Linked DNA regions of Saccharolobus shibatae B12. The protein of the gene in region 1 binds, or shares a complex with, the protein of each later gene. Links are inferred from orthologs where the notes say so. Each region holds a gene or a part of one and is shown in the gene's direction. Other genes may lie near its edges.

The links.
Region 2: the proteins of J5U23_RS15535 (region 1) and psmA are in contact, whole or in part, in a cryo-EM structure (PDB 6HE5), measured with the Archaeoglobus fulgidus proteins. The link is inferred for Saccharolobus shibatae B12 from one-to-one orthologs. Residues at the interface, in WP_010879468.1 of Archaeoglobus fulgidus: Asp391, Leu392, Lys393, Gly394, Met396, Phe397, Val398; in WP_010877997.1 of Archaeoglobus fulgidus: Ala30, Arg33, Gly34, Ala35, Asp51, Arg53, Val54, Lys66, Ser79, Gly80, Leu81, Val82, Met166.

The regions. Positions count from the first base shown.
Region 1 is NZ_CP077717.1:2,864,139-2,875,391, reverse strand. What follows is about bases 4,091-7,022. They hold J5U23_RS15535 (proteasome-activating nucleotidase), read left to right. Parts: upstream 4,091-4,931; coding sequence 4,932-6,113; downstream 6,114-7,022. Other genes in these bases: J5U23_RS15525 (proteasome assembly chaperone family protein), read left to right, coding at 6,617-7,022; J5U23_RS15530 (PUA domain-containing protein), read left to right, coding at 6,217-6,624; J5U23_RS15540 (multiprotein bridging factor aMBF1), read right to left, coding at 4,365-4,859; hflX (GTPase HflX), read right to left, coding at 4,091-4,368. Also shown: J5U23_RS15575 (SWIM zinc finger family protein), read right to left, coding at 127-489; J5U23_RS15565 (RecB-family nuclease), read right to left, coding at 845-1,309; J5U23_RS15560 (DNA cytosine methyltransferase), read right to left, coding at 1,281-2,258; tfe (transcription factor E), read right to left, coding at 2,236-2,772; J5U23_RS15550 (tRNA methyltransferase), read right to left, coding at 2,765-3,292; more of hflX, read right to left, coding at 3,298-4,090; more of J5U23_RS15525, read left to right, coding at 7,023-7,339; tRNA guanosine(15) transglycosylase TgtA, read right to left, coding at 7,307-8,815; J5U23_RS15515 (Lsm family RNA-binding protein), read right to left, coding at 8,812-9,252; J5U23_RS15510 (DNA-directed RNA polymerase subunit G), read left to right, coding at 9,299-9,697; psmB (archaeal proteasome endopeptidase complex subunit beta), read right to left, coding at 9,694-10,284; hisS (histidine--tRNA ligase), read right to left, coding at 10,320-11,253. UniProt on the Methanocaldococcus jannaschii protein: ATPase which is responsible for recognizing, binding, unfolding and translocation of substrate proteins into the archaeal 20S proteasome core particle.
Region 2 is NZ_CP077717.1:2,443,002-2,454,102, forward strand. Bases 5,373-8,152 are described here. They hold psmA (archaeal proteasome endopeptidase complex subunit alpha), read left to right. Parts: upstream 5,373-6,289; coding sequence 6,290-7,015; downstream 7,016-8,152. Other genes in these bases: J5U23_RS12895 (PHP domain-containing protein), read left to right, coding at 5,373-5,785; J5U23_RS12900 (Rpp14/Pop5 family protein), read left to right, coding at 5,760-6,191; J5U23_RS12910 (ribosome assembly factor SBDS), read left to right, coding at 7,033-7,734; rrp4 (exosome complex RNA-binding protein Rrp4), read left to right, coding at 7,737-8,152. Also shown: J5U23_RS12860 (HemK2/MTQ2 family protein methyltransferase), read left to right, coding at 1-417; tRNA (cytidine-2'-O-)-methyltransferase TrmJ, read left to right, coding at 389-1,102; J5U23_RS12870 (30S ribosomal protein S3ae), read left to right, coding at 1,092-1,718; spn (bifunctional sugar-1-phosphate nucleotidylyltransferase/acetyltransferase), read left to right, coding at 1,690-2,913; J5U23_RS12880 (redox-regulated ATPase YchF), read right to left, coding at 2,890-4,095; J5U23_RS12885 (50S ribosomal protein L15e), read left to right, coding at 4,157-4,807; J5U23_RS12890 (RNA-binding protein), read left to right, coding at 4,810-5,259; more of J5U23_RS12895, read left to right, coding at 5,225-5,372; more of rrp4, read left to right, coding at 8,153-8,480; exosome complex exonuclease Rrp41, read left to right, coding at 8,446-9,183; exosome complex protein Rrp42, read left to right, coding at 9,186-10,013; J5U23_RS12930 (50S ribosomal protein L37ae), read left to right, coding at 10,029-10,241; J5U23_RS12935 (Brix domain-containing protein), read left to right, coding at 10,222-10,734; J5U23_RS12940 (KEOPS complex Pcc1 subunit), read left to right, coding at 10,731-11,006; J5U23_RS12945 (prefoldin subunit beta), read left to right, coding at 10,963-11,101. UniProt on the Methanocaldococcus jannaschii protein: Component of the proteasome core, a large protease complex with broad specificity involved in protein degradation. The M.jannaschii proteasome is able to cleave oligopeptides after Glu, Asp, Tyr, Phe, Trp, slightly after Arg, but not after Ala.

The DNA.
Region 1 (11,253 bases):
TCTTTTTCGTATAAATGTCTTTTGTACCTGAAGACTTTATTGGAAATTCCATTAATATTATATAAATTATTATAAATGCCAATATCAAAATCCCTGATATAAACACTAACTGCACATCGTTCAAAGTTAACTCTCCACATTGCTCAATATTCTTCTCAGTTTTAAAGATTTTCCACAGGTGTATATCTCGGTTAAAATTTCTTTAAAATCCCCTGCATACAACTCAATTTTTGTTAATTGATCCTTCTCCAATGCATATTTTAAACCTAAAGTATGATAGCAAAAGTCATACTTGTTTCTTAAAAGTACATTGAATAAATAAAATGGACAACTACAGTAATTAAGGTCAAGGGTGTAATCGTTATTACGCCCAATATAAATAAAAATCGTGAACAAAGTACCTTTAAGAGATAGACTTACAAATCTTCCTTCTTTAACTACTCTTCTAGCTTTCAATAGAAGATGCCTATTTGTTTGATTTGAAGACACTTATACTTCTTTATCCCGCCTAAGGATTAATAATTTATCTAGTAATCAGTTTCACTATCGCTAGTCGATTGCCAAATTGTTGAGATCGTGGCAGAATTTCTAGTATCGTTGTTCCATGATTCATTGGAGATAAAAGTTGTCATAACATTATTTCTGACCTCCACTACCCTAAAGGAGGAGCTTTAGGTTGTGATCTGTTAAAACATTATATAATATAAACTTTTTCCGATTAAAATATGATAAAATTTAAAGTTTGGGCCCGCTGGGATTTGAACCCAGGACCTCCGCCGTGTCAGGGCGACGTCCTAACCAGGCTAGACGACGGGCCCTTAATACTAGGTTATTGTTTTCTCTTTTAAACTTTACCTTCTACTAATTGTAAATACTTACATAAAAAGAAGGATGCCAAACTTACGGCTCCTAAATCTTGTGCATCTTCTACTATTCTTACATACTCCCCTAGAGATTGTTCTATTTTGTTAAAACCACTTCCTTCTATTCCAGAAAATACTATCAATATTTTATCATATTTCATAAGATTATTAAAATCAATTTGTTTTTCAGCATTCTGTGATACTAGGAGTGTAATTTCTGGTTTTAACAAATCTATAGCGTCCTTTAGTTCTGGCAGTACCAAAATAGGCTTATTATATTTAAATGCTAGTTTACTAACTTCTGGAACTCCAGATTGTGCAGCTGTCCCACCTAACTTAGTGAGAACTAAATACTTTACGTATTTTATATTAAAGGCTAATTTAGAAAAGTCCAAGAGTCTTTGATTACTAGTTAGGTTATGTAGGCCGAAATATAACTCTTTCATTTAGTATACCCAGAATCTCTTTAGCTATAGCGGTAGATAAGGCTACTGGAACAGATTCGCCTACTTGATTATATTGTTCATCTTTGCTTCCTAAAAATACATGATCATCAGGATAACTCATTAGTCTGGCCTGCTCTCTCACAGTTAAAAATCTATCATGGAATGGGTGTATAAATCTAGAATTACCCAAAATTGTAGGTGCTAGATCGAATGGAGAAAGTCTAATATATAGTGGCATACTTTTTCCCTTACTCGACTTGTACATTGTTAAATACTCTCCGTACCCAATTTTAGAAATTTTCAGAAGTTTTTTCTCGTTAGGCTCGCTTATCTCGTTATTAGGAACGTCTAGTTTGCTATCTAAATCATGAATCGCATCATAAACTGTGACTCTTTTTTGAATTTTAGTAGGCAATATTTTAACGTTTGAGATGAATACCCTATTTCGTTTAGATGCGTTACCATAATCTTCAGCATGTAGCATATTGAAGAATATAGTATTGTATCCAGCTCTTTTAAATTCATTAATTAGAGCATCTCTTAGTGATTGAGTTTCAATAATCGCTGGAACATTTTCCATTACAAAGATTTTCGGTTTTAGTTCATCCACAATCCTTATGAATTCCAGTGTTAAACTCCCTCTTTGATCTAAATATAATCTATCTAAAGGATCTTGCATACGTAAGGGGTTAGCTGCAGTATATCCCTCACATGGAGGGCCTCCAATTACTACGTCTATTTCATCCCCTACATTTTTTAAAATCTCTTTTCCACTTATTTGTCTTATATCATCTTCAATTACTATTGTATTTGGAAAATTTAATGAATATGTTCTAGCTGCAGCGTGATTTATATCTATTGCTAATTTAGGCTCTATTCCTAATTTTTTGAAACCTAATGAAAATCCTCCAGCTCCAGAAAATAGATCAATGACTTTTATTTGCCCCAAGTTTTGTCTCCTTATCTATCTCTTCCTCTATTTGTCTTATTTTTTGCTCCAAGAATGACTTAATCTTTTCCGTATCATAGTAGGTTAGCTGAGATCCACACTTCAAACATTTAAATTCATTTTCGAACGCTTCCTCAAATGAATATCTACTATTATCTTGTGGACATATGAAGAACGTATTATTTTTCTCATATTCTAATCTTGATTTTAATTTATCTAATATTAATCTTTTTCTATTTAATAGTATCTCATTAATTTGATCTATGTTAGGCTTCCAATAGTAAATGAACCATCCGCTATCTTTATCCCTTGTTTTCCTATAACTTACAAAACCTTGCTCCTCCAGCAAATTCAATTTCTTTCTCACATCATTAACCTTTATATTAAGCTGATTCGCTATTTCTTCATCTGTCATTTCAGTCCCTTTTTCTAGTAGCACTCGCAAAACATCGATCACGTCATCTCCCAACAAGCTTTTCGCTAGATTAATAAACAAGTCCTCTGCGTTAACCATTTCTTATCACCTTCTTGCCAGCATTCTGAGGTAATATCTTTATTTTCGCATCTCCAAATTCCATATATAGCTCTCGTCCCTTATAAATTCTGTCTAAAAAAATTGCCAGTGCTGCTACTTCAGAATGTGGCTGATTTCCTATTGCTACGTTGTAATCTACATTATGATAATACCAACCTTCAACTTTTTCTGCTCCTATGATTATTAATAGAGGATATTTTATTTTATCAAGTTTATCTTGAAGATCGTTAATATTAATTCCATACATTGTTAAGTGTATTACCGTACCTCCTTTTTCTTTCCATTCATTTACAATATTCTTGCCGTTTTCGATTTCTTTTACCAAAAAATATGACGATCCACCCCAACTATCTATGACTTTCGAGATAGATTTTATCATTTTTTCATCTTTACCTTCGATATAAACACCCTTAGCTCCAAAAGCTCTTGCTACTAAGATTACATGTGTTGTAACTCTTTTATCTCTAGCTGGTCTATGGCCTAACCTTAAAACATATATATCTTTTAACTCAACTGTGTTGTTAGCTGGTATATCCTATCCCTTAATAATTCAAGATTTGTTCTCTTTAAAGCTGATATAGGTATGACATCGAATATGGGGGAGTATAACTCTTTTGATAGCTTTTCTATTAGATTAAGTTTTTTATACAAATCACCATCAATTTTATCAATTTTATTAAGGGCTACTAGTATAGGCTTACCCGAAACTCCTATTTCTCTTAAAATTTCGAAAGAGGATTGCAAAGTCTCAATTAGGAAATTTTCCGAAAGCATAGAATCTATTACAAGAATTAATGCATCTGAGTATTTTGCTTCTGACAGAGTTACGAAGAAAGCATCTACAATTTGTGGTGGAATTCCTCTAATAAATCCTACAGTATCAACTAGCATAATCTTTCTATTATTCATAGAGACGGCATATCTTTTAGGTGACATTGTGGTAAATAGTTTTGTATCAACTTTCTGTGTTAACCCGGTTAATGAGTTAAATAACGAGGTCTTTCCGGAGTTTGTGTATCCTACGATTCCAATAGAAGGAATATTGTTCCTCTTATTAGATTCTATGGATTTTTCTTTAAAGGCCTTTATATTTTCTAATTCCTTCATAAGTTTATTGATTCTTCTTTTGTAAAATTTTATTGTAGATTCTACTCCATACGTTCCAGCTCCTAAAGGACCTTGTTGTTCGCCTATTTTTGATTTAGTATACGTTTCCTTTATTATCGGTAGTTCATACTTAAGCCTGGCCAGTTCTATTTGCATTTTTGCTTCTTTTGATCCTGCATGCAATGCAAATATTTCTAAGAGAAGGAGTATTTTGTCTAGGACCTCTTTTCCTTTTAGTTCTTTTCTCAGATTTATAAAGTGTCTGGGCTTAAGTTGTTCGAATACGATTAAAGTGGAAATCTCCTCATCGTTTTTGATTTGTTGCAGCTTATCATATTGTATATAAAATTTCACATTAGGCGATTTTGGTAATTTGTAAATCCTAACTATCTTGTAGTTAGCCCCCTTAACTAATGCGATTGCCTCTTCCTTAAATTCTTCAGATACAAAAAGAACTGCACTTTTCACTTCTTTCCCTCTTTAATATTAACCACATCCCCTAAGGTTAATCCAGTTTCATCGAATCCTTTCTCGCTTTCTTCATTTTCTAATGGGGTAACTAGCTTAATACCAAGAATTTTCTCTAGCTGTCTAGCTTGAGAGATTGTAGGCTTCAATTTACCACTTTCAAATCTTTTAACGATATTTTCCGATACTTTTAATTTCTGTGCTAATTGTTGCTGTGAGATACCCAATTGTTCTCTAGCATTTTTAATAATCTTGTAATAGTCTGCTACAATTTCTAATTCAGTATCTGCCATTTTAGGCGGTTTAGGAGTGGTTTTCTTTTGTGTTTCACTTTTCTTACTATCCTCTTTTACTATCACTGCATGCTTTCTTATTCTATTGTAACATGAATTACATACAGTAATAATTGAGCCTTCATATGACACAGTTATACCTTTACCATGAATTGGAGATCCACATAATTCACAGTATTCTTCACTATTAGCTTGCATATAGATACCTATTGTAAATACTTGTATTAAACGTTTTTAGTCTATGCCAAACAAGTATATATACGAGTTAAATTGTCCGGAGATTTCGACACAATAAGGGATGCTTCTTCTTCAGACGAGGTTCAATTGGTTAGATTGTTAGAAGAAAAAATCAAGTCCTTACAGATTGAAATTGAAAATCTAAGAAAAGAACTAAATTATTATAAAGCAGAAATGGAAAAAATGTTAAGTCCTCCATTAATTGAGGCAGTTGTATTAGACGTTTTACCAGACGGTAGAGTACTAGTTAGAAGTTCGTCTGGACCAAATTTAGTAGTAAATGTAGCTAGTCATATTGATCAAAAATTAATAAAGCCTGGAGTATCTGTTGCCTTAAATCAAAGAGGATCTACTATATTAGAGGTTTTGCCACAGAAGGAAGATCCAATTGTAAAGACAATGGAAATTGTGGAAAAACCTAACGTAACTTATTCTGAGATAGGTGGATTAGAAGAGCAAATAAAGGAGTTAAGGGAAGTTGTGGAATTACCTTTGAAGAAGCCTGAGATATTTAGAGAGATAGGAGTAGAACCACCAAAGGGAGTTTTATTATATGGTCCGCCAGGTACTGGAAAGACTATGTTAGCAAAAGCAGTAGCTACTGAGAGTAATGCCGTCTTCATTCATGTTGTTGCTTCAGAGTTCGCACAAAAATTTGTGGGTGAAGGTGCTAGGATAGTTAGGGAGTTATTTGAAATGGCTAAAAGAAAGGCGCCATCAATAATCTTCATTGATGAAATTGATGCCATAGGTGCTAAGAGAATAGATATAGGAACAAGTGGAGAAAGGGAGATACAGAGAACGTTAATGCAGCTCTTGGCTGAGCTCGATGGATTTAATCCATTGGATAACGTTAAGATTATTGCAGCTACGAATAGGATAGACATATTGGATCCTGCATTATTGCGACCTGGTAGATTTGATAGGATAATAGAGGTTCCCTTACCAGATTTTAGAGGAAGAACTGAGATATTTAACATATACCTAAAGAAAATGAAGGTCGAGGATAATATAAATCTTGAATTATTGTCGCAGCTTTCAGAAGGATTTAGTGGTGCTGATATTAAGAATGTTTGTGTTGAAGCTGCATATATGGCAATTAGGGATGGTAGGAATAAGGTTACAATGAAAGATTTAGTTGATGCTATAACCAAGATTAATGTTAAAAGGAATAATATGGAGAGTATGAAAGAGAGGCGAGAGAAGTATAGCTAAGTATAAAGAGTTTTTAAGTAAACCAGTAGAAGCAAACTATAATGAAATCTTAACCTTACGTTACATTGCTGAATATCAATTCGATTATAATGTTTCTAGATGTTTGTTTCCCGAGGATAAGCATTTTTTAATTCAGAGATCCTTAAATACAAAGAAAATCAGAAACGTGTTAACTAGTGGGGGAGAGTTGTATTTGGTGTTAAGGGCCCAAGATGTTTTATTTTCCCTTACACTGTTAAGCGGAAGTGTAATTAAGGGTTGCTCAAAGTTTCCAGAATATAGGGTTGTAATACCCAAGAATTTGGAAGAGTTTATAAAAAATGGAAGAAATGTTTTCTCTAAACATGTAATAGCAGTAGATAACCGAATAAGAGCTGGAGATGAGGTAATAGTTGTAAATGAAAATGACGAGTTAATAGCAATAGGTAAAGCTAAATTATCCGGAGAAGAAATGATGGAGTATAGAAGAGGTATGGCAGTTCACGTGAAAAGAGGTGTACTAGATGAGTAATGTTAAGATAATAATAAAGAAAGACTTAAGTGAGCTAAAAGGTTCCACATTTATAACTGGATTTAGAACTATAGGGGAGGTAGGCTATTTAGCAATAAGACATTTAGCCTTAAAAAGAAAAATGGAAAGAATAGGGTATGTTGTAACTAAATATTATAGAGACGTCACGTTTGTAGATGATTACGGTATCGCAACACCTTTTGATATATTTTATGACAATGATAAACATTTAGTACTATTACTTAATCATATTTTACCATTTCAACGTGAGTGGAATGATTTCGCTTCAGAAGTTATAAAGTGGGTTAAGAAATTATCAATTAATAATATACTTCTAGTAGGAGCACTAGATAAAAGGTATAAAGTTGGAAATGAGAGTTTAAAATGGCTAAAAACATCAAAATGCAGTTTGAATTTAGATTACCCTCAATTAGACAAACAATTACTAATGGTAGGTCCATTAGCTTTATTCACTTTACATTCTGAAATTGAAGACTTGCCAGCATTAGTTTTGTTACCATATGCAGATCGTGAAAGGACAGATCCAGTAGCAGCTGCAACTGCAATAGAAGTTTTAAATAAAATGCTTAGCTTAAACGTTAGTGTAGATGAATTATACGAAGAGGCAAAAAGAATAGAAGAGGATTTACAAAAACAAATGGAGTTATTGCAGAAAGAATTATCAAGAGGAAGTGCTGATAGAGTCTATATGTAAACCTAGTTTTTCACAGTTCATTAACTCTACTTTTTGGTAATTTTTACGTCTTAAGAACGAAACGATTTTAGTTTTCATGTCGGCTATTACGTCTTCATCTATTTCGTTTGGAATCTCAAATTGAGATAGTGGATAAGAGTCCGAGACCGCTAACGGTATTAAACCAAAAAACGGTATCGCAATAAATATGTCACTACTATTATGATCAGTTATTGTTTCCTTTATACTTTTAATATAATCATATGCAGTATCGCTTATCGTCTTATCATAACAATATATAGATACTTTATCTTTCTTTTGCACATACCTTTCCAAAAATCTCGAGTGACGTATGATTTCTGGCCTATGTAAAGAGTTATTATCAAATAAAAACAAACCTTTTGGATCTCCCCTTATTCTAGGGTCATATTTTTCTAAATAGTCTTTATATTTTATCAATCTTTTGAATGCAGAATATACTGCAGGATGAGAGTAAGCTTTTTCTTGAAGATATTCAAATAGTCTTCCTTCCTTAATTGCTTGTTTAGTTGCTTTGAATTCTTCTAAAATAGTATAAAGGTTATGAATAGCTAATGCTCTTGTTCTTTCTCCCTCATTCATTTCAAGTAAATCTTTAGGAGTATATTTAGAACATATTGGACAAGAACATGGAAAATATTCTAAATCCTCTAATTTGTATACACGTGTCCTAGTAATATATCTATTATCTCTAGCATATATTATATATGAGGCAGAATCAAAGCTATCCACTCCTAATGCTACTGCAAATGGAATGATATGAGGTAACCCTCCTCCGAATAAATGAAACGGAATTCCTCTTTTTATGTTAGATTTAGCAGCATAAATCATGTCAATTACGGTATCATACATGTACCGCTCTAAGAGAACTGTTGGACTACCAAGCGCAACCATATTGTATATGTTTTCAAATTTAGATAATCCTTCAGCAGAAGTCTTAACTAGATCAAGATATTTTCCTCCTTGTATCGGATATACCCAAATAATATTGCTATCTTGATTTTTTACTATGATTTTTGATGCTTCTTCTACTCTCTTTAAAGTCTCATATACTGTTATTTTCGCATTTTCATAATCATTTGTATTTCCGGTAGGTAAATCTAATATTACCCCAATGTCTGGTTTTATCTTGAGCTGATAATTCACTATCTCATAATTGGTTATTCCTATGTCCCCATACTCTAGAATTTGATATGCTCCCGAATCCGTCATTATGATCATATCTTCAGAGTTTAGCTCCTTATGTATATCATCTTTTATATATTTATTTTTATATAATATATACGAATTTGTGATAAAATTTTTAAAGCCTATATTTTTAATCTCATCTATTGATATTTCATCTTTTAATATATTAATTACTGGAAAGAATACTGGAGTTTCTAAATTACCGCTTCTTGTTTTTAAGATTCCTATTCTTCCTGCCAAATCTTCGTATTTCGCTTCAAATACGGTCATAGACCTAATTCCTTTTTCTTTTTATTTATATAATCGTTGTATAGATCGTAAATTCTTTGGGCCATTGGCCCACTTCCTTCTACTCCATTTTGTGATACTTTAATTCTCTCCAGAATTGTCACTATCCCTGTCTCTTCGTAAACTTTTATATCAGCTGGCCTTAAATTTAAGGATTTTTCAACTAATTCTGCAAACTCTCTTGGCTCAAATAGAGGAGGATTCTTAATTATTATCTCAGAAATTGTATTTCCATTTATCATTAACTTATAGAAAGTGTTATTATTATCATCTTTAACATTTGTTAAGCTAATAATAAATGGCGAAAGTTCATATGCATAAAGTTGGCCAGTATACGTTTTTCCATTAGTTGTTTTTACAATAATAGTCTTATCTATTAGGTTATTTAATTCGCTCGAGATTCTTCTTCCACTACTCATATTATAGTCCCCAATAACGTTAATAAATTAAAACTTAAATAGTAATATGATGGAATCAAAGGCACAAGAAATAATTCTAAGTTGTGAAATAAATAGTATTGAAAGAGGCAGCCTAAAGAATTTATCCATAATACACATGTCTTGCAACGACTTTAATATAAGTTTTGATATAATTGATAGCATTAATATATTTAGCCAAAAAGAAAAAGTGAAGGCTTTCATTTCTAAAAATAGACTATCATATACTAATGATGACTTCTGTGGACACGGCTATATAGTTACTGAGCTCAAAGATTCTTCTTCAAACAACGGAAATAGATATATAACGATAATTTCATTATTTGGATTGCTAGTAAAGATAATAAGCAATAAAGAAAGCTTTCTTAAAATACATCAATTAAATGTTATGGATCATATTTACTTCTGTGTGAAGAAAAATACTTAGTATGGGATGAATTTGTTTTCATAGTTTCCTTTCTTATCCATTATCGCTAAATCTATTCCATCTCCAGATGTGATATCACGTTCTATAGATGCTTTTATCGCCTTTGTTATTAATTGTGCTGCTATGTCTAAATTCATATTAGGATCATATTCAGATTCAAGAACTCCTATAGCGATCCTGGCTCCCGATCCCACTGCAGCGTAGTTATCTTCAATTAATGAGCCTATAGGGTCTAATACATAAAGTTGTGGCCCTTTTTCATCGACTCCACCGAATAGAATCTCTGAAATGAACGGCATTATTTTATACTGATATAGTATTACTGAAAGTAATTTAGCTGCAGCGTGAACAGAAATTGGTTTACCAGTTGAAATCTCATAGTACTTTATTTCTACATTCATTATTCTCGTCAAAGTCTGTAAGTCACCATATATTCCGGCCCCCGCCATGAGAAATTTACCTATTTTATGTACTTTCTTCGCTTGTTTACTTAGTACATAACCACCATAGCTTAATCGTCTTTCAGAAGCTAATACAATTCCATCAATTACCTTTAAACCAACAGCAGTTGCAGGCAATTCTTCCATGTTAGTTTACCCATAAATATACTTCTAAATGCCATTTATAACGTTTGTTTTATTGCATCTTCAACGTTCTCTAGTGGAACGGAAATCTGTTTTCGTGTAATTAAATTTCTAACCGTTATCATATTTTTCTCCAATTCTTGTTTACCTATTATTATCGCGAGTTTAAATCCTTGTGAGGCGTAGTAAGGTAATAGCTTTGAAAGAGGCTGATCTTTAGTGTTTATTACTACCTTATATTCTTCTTTTCTTAATATCCTCGATACCATAAACATGGATGGAATTGCATCTTCTGACATGCCTATTACTATTACATTTACTGGTTCTTCAACTTTCAAGTCTTTAATTACTAATAAAGTTCTCTCAACTCCTATTGCAAATCCTATTGCAGGTGAGGGTAAGCCACCATAAAGTTCTATAAGTTTATCATATCTACCTCCTCCGGCAATACTAAACTGTACCGAGGGATGAAGAACCTCAAATATTAATCCAGTATAATATGCCAATCCTCTTACAAAACCTAAGTCAATCTTAAATTTTATATTTAAGTTGCTTAGAATCCTAGATAATCGAAATAGATATAAAAATTCACTTTTAATATCTAGTCTTGAAACTTCCTCTAATTCGGCTAGGGATTCTATATCTTCTAGTTTTGTATCCTTCTTAGTTAGAATCTTATTAAAAAAGTCTATTATATCTTTATTCTTTATGTTTTTTTCAAGGATATCTAGAGCTTCGTTAATCTTGTTCTTATCTATTAGATGCAAGATGTGCTCTTGCAAATTATCTTCAATATTATATTTGTCCATTATTTTTCTAAATACGCCAATATTATTTATTTTAATAGTTATATCATTAGAAAGATTAAGCTTATCATAAAAATTATATAACAAGTCTAGTACTTCTAGATCAGCTAAGATGGAAGAATCACCTATCATCTCTATTCCAGCTTGTCTAAATTCTCTATATCTG
Region 2 (11,101 bases), 420 kb from region 1 along the record:
CCATATGCGACAACATCTACATTATGTTCCTTAAAAGTTAATAATCTGTATAATAGTCCAAATTATTTAGGTGTTCTTAATTGCGATTTGTTGTCTTGTCTTAGAAAGTATAATTTTGATGCAGCTATTTTTAACCCTCCCTATTTACCAGTGGAGGAGTATAATGAATGGATAGGGTATAGTTGGTCTGGTGGAAAGGATGGAAGTAAAGTTCTTGTTGATTTTTTAAAAACTGTAAAAGCTAATAGAATTTATACCCTATATTCTTCTTTAAGTGATGAAGATAGGATATTATATGCTATTAATAAGGGAAGATTCAAAATTTCACAGAAGTATGAGAAGGTTATTGGGTATGAGAGATTGATAGGATTGGAGTTGGTGAAGGAGGATGATAAGGGTAGTTTTAGTAGAGCCTGAAGGTGAATATAACATTGGTTTTGTTGCCAGATTATGTAGAAATTTTTTGGTTGATGAACTCTATATAGTTAATCCAAGGGCCAATGTTTCTGAGGCTTTCAAGTTTTCCGCCGGTGGGAAAGAATTTTTAGAGAAGGCTAAAATTGTAAATAGCTTTGATGAGGCTATAAATGACGTCGATATTAAGATAGCTACTTCCAGTATAGCAGATAATAATGGAGATATTTTACGGAAATCTATAAGACCGTGGGAACTGCTGTCTTTAATTCAAGGTAAGAAAGTCGCATTGGTTTTCGGTAGAGAAAGCGTTGGTCTAACTAGAGAAGAGATATTTAAGTGTGATTTTCTCCTTTATATTCCAGCGAATCCTAGTTATCCCGTTCTTAATCTTTCTCATGCTGTTGGCATAGTATTATATGAAATTTGGAAAAATAGAGAATTATTGAATAATCCCCAGACTTCTACAATTTCTGATCAATCGATAAAATTAATAGATAAATATGCCGAAATTCTCTATAAAATGCTTAAAAGATCTGATGATGATTATAAGATGTATATAGCACTAAAGCGTGCCATTATAAAGGGAGTAAAGGATGAGGAAGAGGCTAGGGTCATTGTGCATTTTTTGAGAAAACTTTATACCAGAATAATCCACAATGAAAAAGAGATGAATAATGTCAGCTAAAGGAGGGGCAATCAAGGATAAGTGGAAAATGAAGAAATGGTATAGTATAATTGCACCTAAAGTTTTTGGAGAGGTTTCCTTAGGTTCTACACCAGCCTACGATGTGACTCAAACCATAGGGAGAAGAGTTGAGACAACTTTATATGATCTCACTGGTGATTTCAGCCAAGTTTACGTTCACTTATACTTTAAGATTATAAGCAATGAAGGGGACAGATTGATTACGAGATTTGTTGGACATGAGCTCTCGAGAGATTACTTAAGATCATTAATTAGGAGAAAGAGCTCTAAAGTAAACAGCGTATTTGATGTTACTACTAAGGATGGTTATGTAGTAAGGGTTAAGGGATTAGTTCTAACTACGTATAAATGTCATCAATCTCAAAAAACTGCGATTAGAAAAATAATTAATGAGACCATATCCAAAAAAGCTAGTGAACTTACCTTTGATGATTTTACACAAGAGGTAGTGTTTGGGAGACTAGCTAATGAAATATTTGAGGCAACAAAGAAGATATACCCACTAAGGAAGGCTGAAATAGAAAAAACTAAAGTGCTAAAAGTGCCAGAAAATTTAGGTAAACAAGTTGAAAGCAGTAGTGTTAGCGGCGGGTAAAGGAGAGAGATTAGAGCCAATAACTCATACAAGACCTAAACCTTTTGTTCCTGTTCTTGATACTCCTTTAATTTTAAGAAATATTAGAATAGTTAAGAAATATGTTAATGATGTTGTAATTGTAATAAATTCAAATCATAAGGAATATTTTAAACTTATTGAAGGAGTTAGCCTAGTTGAACAGACTGAAGGAAAAGGTACTGCGGCAGCTTTACGAGCAGTGAAAAAATATCTTGAGAGAGATGACGAATTTTTAGTTATATATGGGGATCTTCTTTTTGAAGAAGAAGCAGTAGAGAAAATAGTTAACACTCACGGAGAAGCAATTCTAGCTACAGAATCCGACGATCCTAAAAAATATGGCGTTATAGTTAAAGATTCGGAAAATAGACTAGTGAGAATAGTTGAAAAACCCGAAAATCCTCCTTCGAAATTAATCAATGCAGGTATCTATAAGCTTACCTATGATATTTTCTCATATATAGACAAAATAGGTTTATCAAGCAGAGGTGAACTTGAACTTACAGATGCTGTAAATCTTATCGGAAATAAGGTGAAGGTAGTTACATACAATGGGATATGGTTAGATATAGGAAGGCCTTGGGATTTAATAGAGGCTAATAAGGTCCTTTTAGATAAGGAGAAGGATAGAAATCTAGGTGTGATGGAGGAGAATGTCAAAATTAAAGGTAAGGCAATTATTGAAGATGGTGTTGTAATAAAATCTGGTACCTATATAGAGGGTCCCGTTTATATAGGCAAAAATTCTGTTATCGGACCCAATGCCTATATAAGGCCATATAGCGTGATAGGAAGTAACGTTAAGGTGGGTGCGTTCAATGAGATAAAGGAGAGTGTGATAATGGAAAATACAAAGATACCGCATTTAAGTTATGTCGGCGATAGTGTAATCTGTGAAGATGTGAATTTTGGGGCAGGAACGATAACAGCTAATCTACGATTTGATGAAAAGGAAGTTAAAGTCAATATAAAAAATGAAAGGGTAGGCAGTGGAAGAAAGAAATTAGGTGCAATAGTAGGCGCTCATGTAAGAACTGGGATTAACGTATCCATATTGCCTGGAGTAAAGATTGGTGCATATGCTTGGATTTATCCAGGTGCTATCGTAGATAGGGATGTTGAGAAAGGTGAGAAATTTGTTCCATACTACTTAAGAAGGTCTAGCGGTACTTGATACAATCTTTATTACATCATTGTTCTGTAGTTGATAATTCTCTCCAACTCTCATTTTCCTCTTCACATCAATAGCGTATAAGAAACCTTTTGCTAATTCCGTATGTATAGCGTTAGCTAAATCTTTTGGAGTAGAACCTTTCTTTAGGAGTATCGCGTCCGGTAAAACGTTTCCATTTCTGTCAGTCAGTTTCTTCTCATCTTCTACTGGATATGTTACGATCATGTTCAACGCATCAACTGTTGCTGTATTTATGGCTTCTTGCACTCCAGTACTTCCATACACTTGTAGCACACTACTTCTAATATATTCTAGAGCACTTTTTTGTTTCTCGTTTAATGGTTTAAGTATGGTAAAATCATTATCTCCTGGAATGTAAGCTATTATTCCAGCCTTTGCTGCTTTCCTTAGAGCCATTTCTGATGCTGCACTAGTTGGAATAACCCACTTGTATTTCTCTTTTAATCTCTTAATGTTATTTCGAGCTTGTGGTAAATCGCTCTTGTTTGCAGCAATTATCATAGGTTTACTTATTTCTCGTAAAGTTTTAGCGAATGCCCTTAAATCTTGTTCCGTCCATTGCATTAATTTTAGGTTTTCCAATTTTGTAGCTTTTAGAGTTTCAATAATGTGTGATCTATTTACAGATATTCCAGATAATTTACTTAGTAAGGCTTCTACTAGATCTTTTCCAGACAAATCTGTTGTTCTTGCAAATTTAGCCCAGTCTTTATTAATAATGGAATAAAACCATTCATTGAGCTCATTTTCTATAAACTTTATATCTTCTTCTGGGTCTCTTGACCCCGGCTCTACTGGGACACCCTCTTCATTTGTGGATCCACTTGCGTCAATTACATGTATTAGTGCATCAGCTTGACGTAAATCATCTAGGAACTTGTTTCCTAATCCTCTTCCTTCATGGGCACCAGGTATTAATCCAGCTACATCTATTAGTTTTACTGGTATGAATCTATAATCATCTATGCAAATGGAATTCTTCGGATTACATTTGACATTAAATTCAGTATGAACACATTTCACTCTTATATATCCTATACCTTCATTTGGATTTATAGTTACAAATGGTCTGTTAGCTATTTCCACATCTTTTAGTGTAGCTGCTGCAAAAAACGTACTTTTACCTACATTGGTCTTTCCTATAATTCCAATGGTAATCATATGTTCTGATTTAGTGGACACATTTATTAATTAGATGCTTAGCATAGTATTTTGAGAATAGATGACATTATCAGTGTATCACTATATAGAGAACACATGGAATTCAGAAGAGTGGAAAAAAGGTTTATTAAGGCAGAGATTTATTGAATGGAGAAGAGAGCCTTCGATAGTTAGGTTAGCTAAACCAACTAGGCTAAACAGGGCTAGAAGTTTAGGCTATAAGGCTAAGCAAGGATTTGTTATAGTGAGAGTCAGAGTTAGGAGAGGAGGTCTTAATAAGCCTAGACCAAATAAGGGAAGAAGACCAAAAAGGATGGGTGTTTATGGTTATGGTCCAGCTAAAGGATATAAGTGGATAGCTGAGGAAAGGGCTGCAAGGAAATACCCCAATTTAGAGGTGCTTGGTAGTTATTATGTTGGAGAGGATGGTCTTTACAAGTATTATGAGATAATCATGGTGGATCCTTCTCATCCAGTAATAAAGAATGATCCTAAGTATAAGTGGCTTCAAGATCCTAGCAATAGGAATAGAGTGTTTAGAGGTTTAACGTCTGCAAGTAAGAAGGCTAGAGGATTGAGGAAATCTAAAGGGCTTAAAGGTACTGTAAAACATAAGTGGAGTAGGAAACAGAAAGAGAGAGAAGAGAAGAAGAGACATGAAGCGAGTAAGTATTATAGATTACAAAGGTATGATAAAATACCAGGAAAGTGAGCATGAAAGTAAATCAAGCAATACTTTCAGTTTTTATCCATGAAACAGAGGATTACAATAAAATAGTAAATACCATAGAGAGTTTTTTCTCTCCTCTTATCTCTAGCTCAAAGAAAAATATCGCAACTGTTCAAGGTCATTACGGTAATAAAATAGTTATATTGGAATATAGATTTGATAAGAAGAATGGAGAGCAATTTTTTAAAATGATATTAGATAAAATTGAAACTACGGAATTAATGTTTATTCTTACAACTATGGATTCCCATATGGATGGGAGTAAACTATATTTGAGATTCGATAAACAGTATTTGGTTGCCGAGCGTAGACTTGTTCTTAAAGAGGGTGATGATGTCGTTAAATGTATGATTTCGTTTAATACTTCTTTGGAGAATATAAAGGAGGAGATAAAGAAGCTTGTTAGTAGTAGAATCATGCATTCTAAACTCTAGGCTGTTTCCTTACGTCAAAAGGTTAGGATATAACATGGTTTTTAGTGAAGATGGTTTGGTTGGTATAAAAAGGGTTACTATAAAAGCGGAAAATGGGAATCAACTGAAAAAGATGCTTAAGAAGCCTTTTATTGAGAGAGATGTGTTAGTTTTTGTAAAACCCCTTTCAATAGATGCCTTAAAGTATGCTATTATCAACAAAAGGGTCAATGCTGTGATATTGGCTGATGATAATATGAGGATATTTAAGAAAAGTATGCTAAACCTATTAAGATCTTATGACAAATTCGTTGAAATTTCACTTAAATCTTCTAGCGGGTTATTATATAATGCTATAGTGTTTGCATATAAATGGATACCTAACATTATTTTCTCCTCATATGCAAGTGATTTTAACGAGATCTGGAGTCCAATCTCTAAAATAAGTTATTTGACCGTATTGGGAGCTGATGAAGAGGAAGCTTATAAGTTTGTTATATTAAATCCCATAAAGTTGTTGAATGAACTCAATTCAACTAATAATTAACATTATATTAATATTATGGCTTCTCATATTAACTGTATTATATCTCAGAAAAAAAAGCTTAAACATTAATATTGTGAAAAATAAGAAAATAGTAAGAGCTAAAAGATATATAGTATTTTACGTTATTGCAGAATCCAAAGTAAAAGGTGATGATTTAGAGAGGGTTGTTCGTAACTCCTTGAAGGATCTATTAGGTAATTTATGGCTTAATATCGCAAATCCTAAAGTTGTTACATATAGAGAGGATACTCAAGAAGGGATTATATCTACTAATAGGATAGGCTATAAGGCTGTTTTAGCTAGTTTACCTTTTGCTAAGGAAATTAATGGTAACAAAATACTTATAGTTCCAAGAAGAACAACCGGAAGCTTAAAAAAGGCTAAAAAACTAATCGGATTAAAGTGATGAAGCCGCTCCAGACTGTATCGATGATGTTCTCTGCGACGAGCTGAACGATATTTTTAAAATTAGGGATTACTCAGTATTTCATGAGTGAATAGTATATGGCGTTCGGACCAGCCGCTATGGGATATGATAGGGCAATAACCATATTCTCGCCCGACGGATCACTATATCAAGTAGACTATGCATTTGAAGCTGTAAAAAAGGGATGGACAGCAATAGGTATTAAATCAAAATCTGGTGTTGTTATTGCAAGCGAGAAAAGAAAAGCCCAATCATTATTAGATGTAGATAGTATAGAGAAAGTATTTTTAATCGACGATCATGTAGGGTGCAGTTTTGCTGGGCTAGCCTCTGATGGTAGAGTTTTAATAGACTATGCGAGAAATATAGCATTACAACATAGGTTAATATATGATGAACCAGTTAGTATTGATTATCTAACAAAATCAGTTGCTGATGTTAAGCAAATGTACACACAACATGGAGGAGTTAGACCATTTGGTGTTGCACTAGTAATTGCAGGAATAGACAAATCAGTTCCTAAACTATATATGACTGAACCTAGTGGGCAATATATGCCATATCAAGCTGTTGCAATAGGACAAGGTTATTATACAGCTACTGAGTTTTTAGAGAAGAATTACAAGGAGGACTTGACTATAGAAGATACTATACTCCTAGCCTTAAAGGCCTTATCGGCTACTCTTAAGCCTAATGAAAAGTTAACTCCAAATACTGTGGAAATAGGATACGCCTCAACCCAAACTGGGCTATTTCTAAAAATGACCACTGAAGATAAGAATATGTATTTACAGAAGTTATAATAAGGTGGATTTTTTTTATGACGAAGGAGCGTGATTATGTAGTAGTTAAATATGAATCACATGGAGAGAGGTTTGAGATATTAGCTAAGCCTAAAGAAGCATTAGCTTTTAGAAGTGGGAAGAGCATAAGCCTTGCTGATGTAGTAGTTTCTGACACTATTTATAAGGACGTGAAGAAAGGTTTGAAAGCATCTCCAGCATCACTCAAAAAAGTTTTTGGTACTACTGATTTCGAGACAATTGTAAAAGAAATTTTACTTAAAGGTGAATTACCGGTAACTGCAGAACAAAGGAAAGAGATGTTAGAAACTAAGAGAAAGCAAATAATTGATTTTATTCATAGAAACGCCGTTGATCCTAAAACTAATTTACCAATTCCGCCAACTAGATTAGAGATGGCAATGGAACAAGCTAGAATACAAATCGATTTAAACAAAGACGTGGAGGCACAAGCTATGCAAATAGTAAAGGAGATTTCTAAGATAATTCCAATTAAAATAGCGAGAGCTCTGCTTAGTATTAAAGTACCATCAGAATATAGCTCTAAGGTTAGATCACAATTACATAACTTAGGGGAGGTAAAAAAAGCCAATTGGTTAGAAGATGGTACATTATTAGCTGAATTGGAAATACCAGCGGGTGCACAGCAAGACGTTATAGATAAGTTAAATAATCTGACAAAAGGAGAAGTTGAAGTTAAAGTATTGCAAGTGAGATAGAAATGAGTCAGTCCCAGAAAATTGTTTTACAGCCAAGATCAATAGTAGTGCCTGGCGAGTTATTAGCTGAAGGCGAGTTCCAGATTCCTTGGTCTCCTTATATATTAAAGGTTAATAGTAAATATTACTCTACAGTTGTTGGACTTTTTGATGTAAAAGATACTCAGTTTGAAGTGATTCCTTTGGAAGGGTCGTTTTACTATCCTAAGGTCAATGATGTGGTAATAGGTTTAGTAGAGGACGTTGAAATCTATGGTTGGGTGGTTGACATAAAAGCGCCTTATAAGGCATATTTACCAGCCTCAAATCTTTTAGGAAGATCCGTTAATGTTGGAGAGGATTTAAGGAGGTATTTAGATGTAGGTGACTACGTTATAGCTAGAATTGAAAATTTTGATAGATCAATAGATCCCGTTTTATCAGTTAAGGGCAAGGATCTAGGTCGTGTAAATAATGGTATAGTCATTGATATAATGCCAGTTAAAGTTCCGCGTGTTATAGGTAAGAATAAAAGTATGCATGAGACTTTGACCTCAAAAAGTGGATGCAGCATGTTTGTTGCCAATAATGGTAGAATATGGGCTACTTGTCCTTCCCGTTTTTCTGAAGAAATTTTAATCGAGGCCATTAGGAAGATTGAAAATGAGTCACATATAAAAGGATTGACAGATAGAATAAAACAATTCATTGAGGAAAAATTAGGTGAGAGAAATGCTTCAAGTGGAGAGACCAAAACTAATCCTTGAAGATGGAAAGCGAATAGATGGTAGAAAGCCAGATGAATTAAGGAGTATAAAGATAGAATTGGGAGTTCTCAAAAACGCTGATGGTTCAGCGATTTTTGAGATGGGAAATACAAAGGCTATAGCAGCGGTTTACGGTCCAAAAGAAATGCATCCAAGACATTTATCTCTTCCGGATAGGGCAGTATTAAGAGTTAGATATCATATGACACCATTCTCTACAGACGAGCGAAAGAATCCCGCACCTAGTAGAAGAGAGATTGAGCTTTCTAAGGTTATAAGAGAAGCTTTAGAATCAGCTGTTTTAGTGGAATTGTTTCCAAGAACTGCCATAGATGTTTTTACTGAAATATTACAAGCAGACGCGGGATCCAGATTAGTTTCATTGATGGCTGCGTCTTTGGCGTTAGCTGATGCTGGAATTCCTATGAGAGATTTAATAGCTGGGGTAGCCGTAGGAAAGGCTGATGGAGTAATAGTTCTAGATTTAAATGAACCCGAGGATATGTGGGGAGAGGCTGATATGCCGGTTGCAATGATGCCATCTTTAAACCAAGTAACGTTATTTCAGTTAAATGGTAATATGACTCCGGAGGAATTTAGACAGGCTTTTGATTTAGCAGTTAAGGGTATAAATATAATATATAATTTAGAGAGGGAGGCTCTAAAAAGTAAGTATGTAGAGTTTAAAGAAGAGGGTGTATAGAATTGTCTTCAACTCCGTCGAATCAAAATATTATACCTATAATCAAGAAGGAAAGTATAGTAAGTCTTTTTGAGAAAGGCATTAGGCAAGACGGAAGGAAATTAACGGATTATAGACCTCTTTCTATAACCTTGGATTACGCAAAAAAGGCTGATGGTTCTGCGTTAGTTAAGTTAGGCACGACAATGGTATTAGCTGGGACAAAACTTGAAATAGATAAACCTTACGAAGATACGCCTAATCAAGGAAACCTCATTGTGAATGTTGAACTCCTACCTTTAGCCTATGAGACCTTTGAACCTGGGCCTCCAGATGAGAATGCTATTGAATTAGCTAGAGTAGTGGATAGAAGCTTAAGGGATTCTAAAGCTCTAGATCTAACTAAACTTGTAATAGAACCCGGTAAAAGTGTATGGACAGTATGGCTTGATGTTTATGTATTAGATTATGGTGGGAATGTATTGGACGCATGTATGTTGGCCTCAGTCGCAGCATTGTATAATACTAAAGTGTATAAGGTAGAACAAGATTCTAATGGGTTTAGAATCAATAAAAATGAAGTTGTTGGTAAATTACCATTGAATCATCCAGTAGTTACAGTGTCTATAGCAAAAGTTGACAAATATTTAATAGTTGATCCAGATTTGGATGAAGAGTCAATAATGGACACTAAGGTTTCCTTTTCCTATACGCCAGATCTAAAAATAGTGGGGATTCAAAAGAGTGGAAAGGGTAGTATGTCATTACAAGATATTGATCAGGCTGAGAATACAGCAAGATTAGTAGCTGTCAAGCTTTTAGAAGAACTTAAAAAGCAGTTAGGAATTTAATTATAGGTGGCAATTATGGGGAAAGTCACGGGAATTGCTGGAAGATACGGGGCTAGATATGGATCTACTTTAAGAAAAAAGTGGAAAGAAATAATGGAAAAGAGGTATGATGACCATCAATGTCCCTATTGCAAGACCACTGGTAAGGTTATCAGATTGGCTTCTGGAATATGGTACTGTAAGAAATGTAATTCTAAGTGGGCCGGTCTTGCATATACACCGTACTAGAATAGTTATAACTTCATCTAGAGATCCTAGTATTAGAACAAGAAATTTTTTAAATATTTTAACTTCTCTGTTACCAGACTCAGTTAAAATTACACGGGGTAAAAAAAGTAAGAAAGAGATATTTGAAAGGGCTATTAATTTAGGAGCAATATATTTATTGTTCGTATTAGCTAAGAATGGTAATCCGTTGAGAATAATTGTTTATGATTTAGAAACTTTTTCTATAAAATATTTTTTTAAATTACACGGTTTATCACTACCTTCTGACTATAATATCCCATTATATCAGATAAAAAGGCATAATAGTGTATGCACAGAACTAAATGGGTGTGATTTTCTAAGAGATTTTCTAGTCGATATGAATATCTACAACTTGTCAAATAATTGCGATGTTATTGTGAACACGAGGCTAGTCTCTAATAATATTTGTGAACTTTTGTTTACGTTATCTACGAAAAACATTAAGTTTTTGAAGATGCTATTAGAAATGTGAAGATAGAGATTTCAATTTATCCAGATAATTTCAATAAAAACGAATTCCAGGATATGATATATGATTCGATAATAATTGAAAAGATAGATACTAAATATGTAAAAATTAAGAAATCCCCTTTACAGATTGAGATAGATGCACCATCAATTACAAGAGCTAGGGCTATAATGAACTCTTATATACTTTGGATCTATACAATTCTAAAGTCACTGGAAGAGGTGGAAAAAAGTGGCCGAGAAATTACCTCCAGAAGTTCAAGCTCAACTAGCTAAGTTTCAACAGTTAAAAGATCAGCTTGATAGATTATTATTGGAAAAGTCTACTATAGAGAATGAATTAAGGGAGATAAACAAGGTATTGGAAGAAT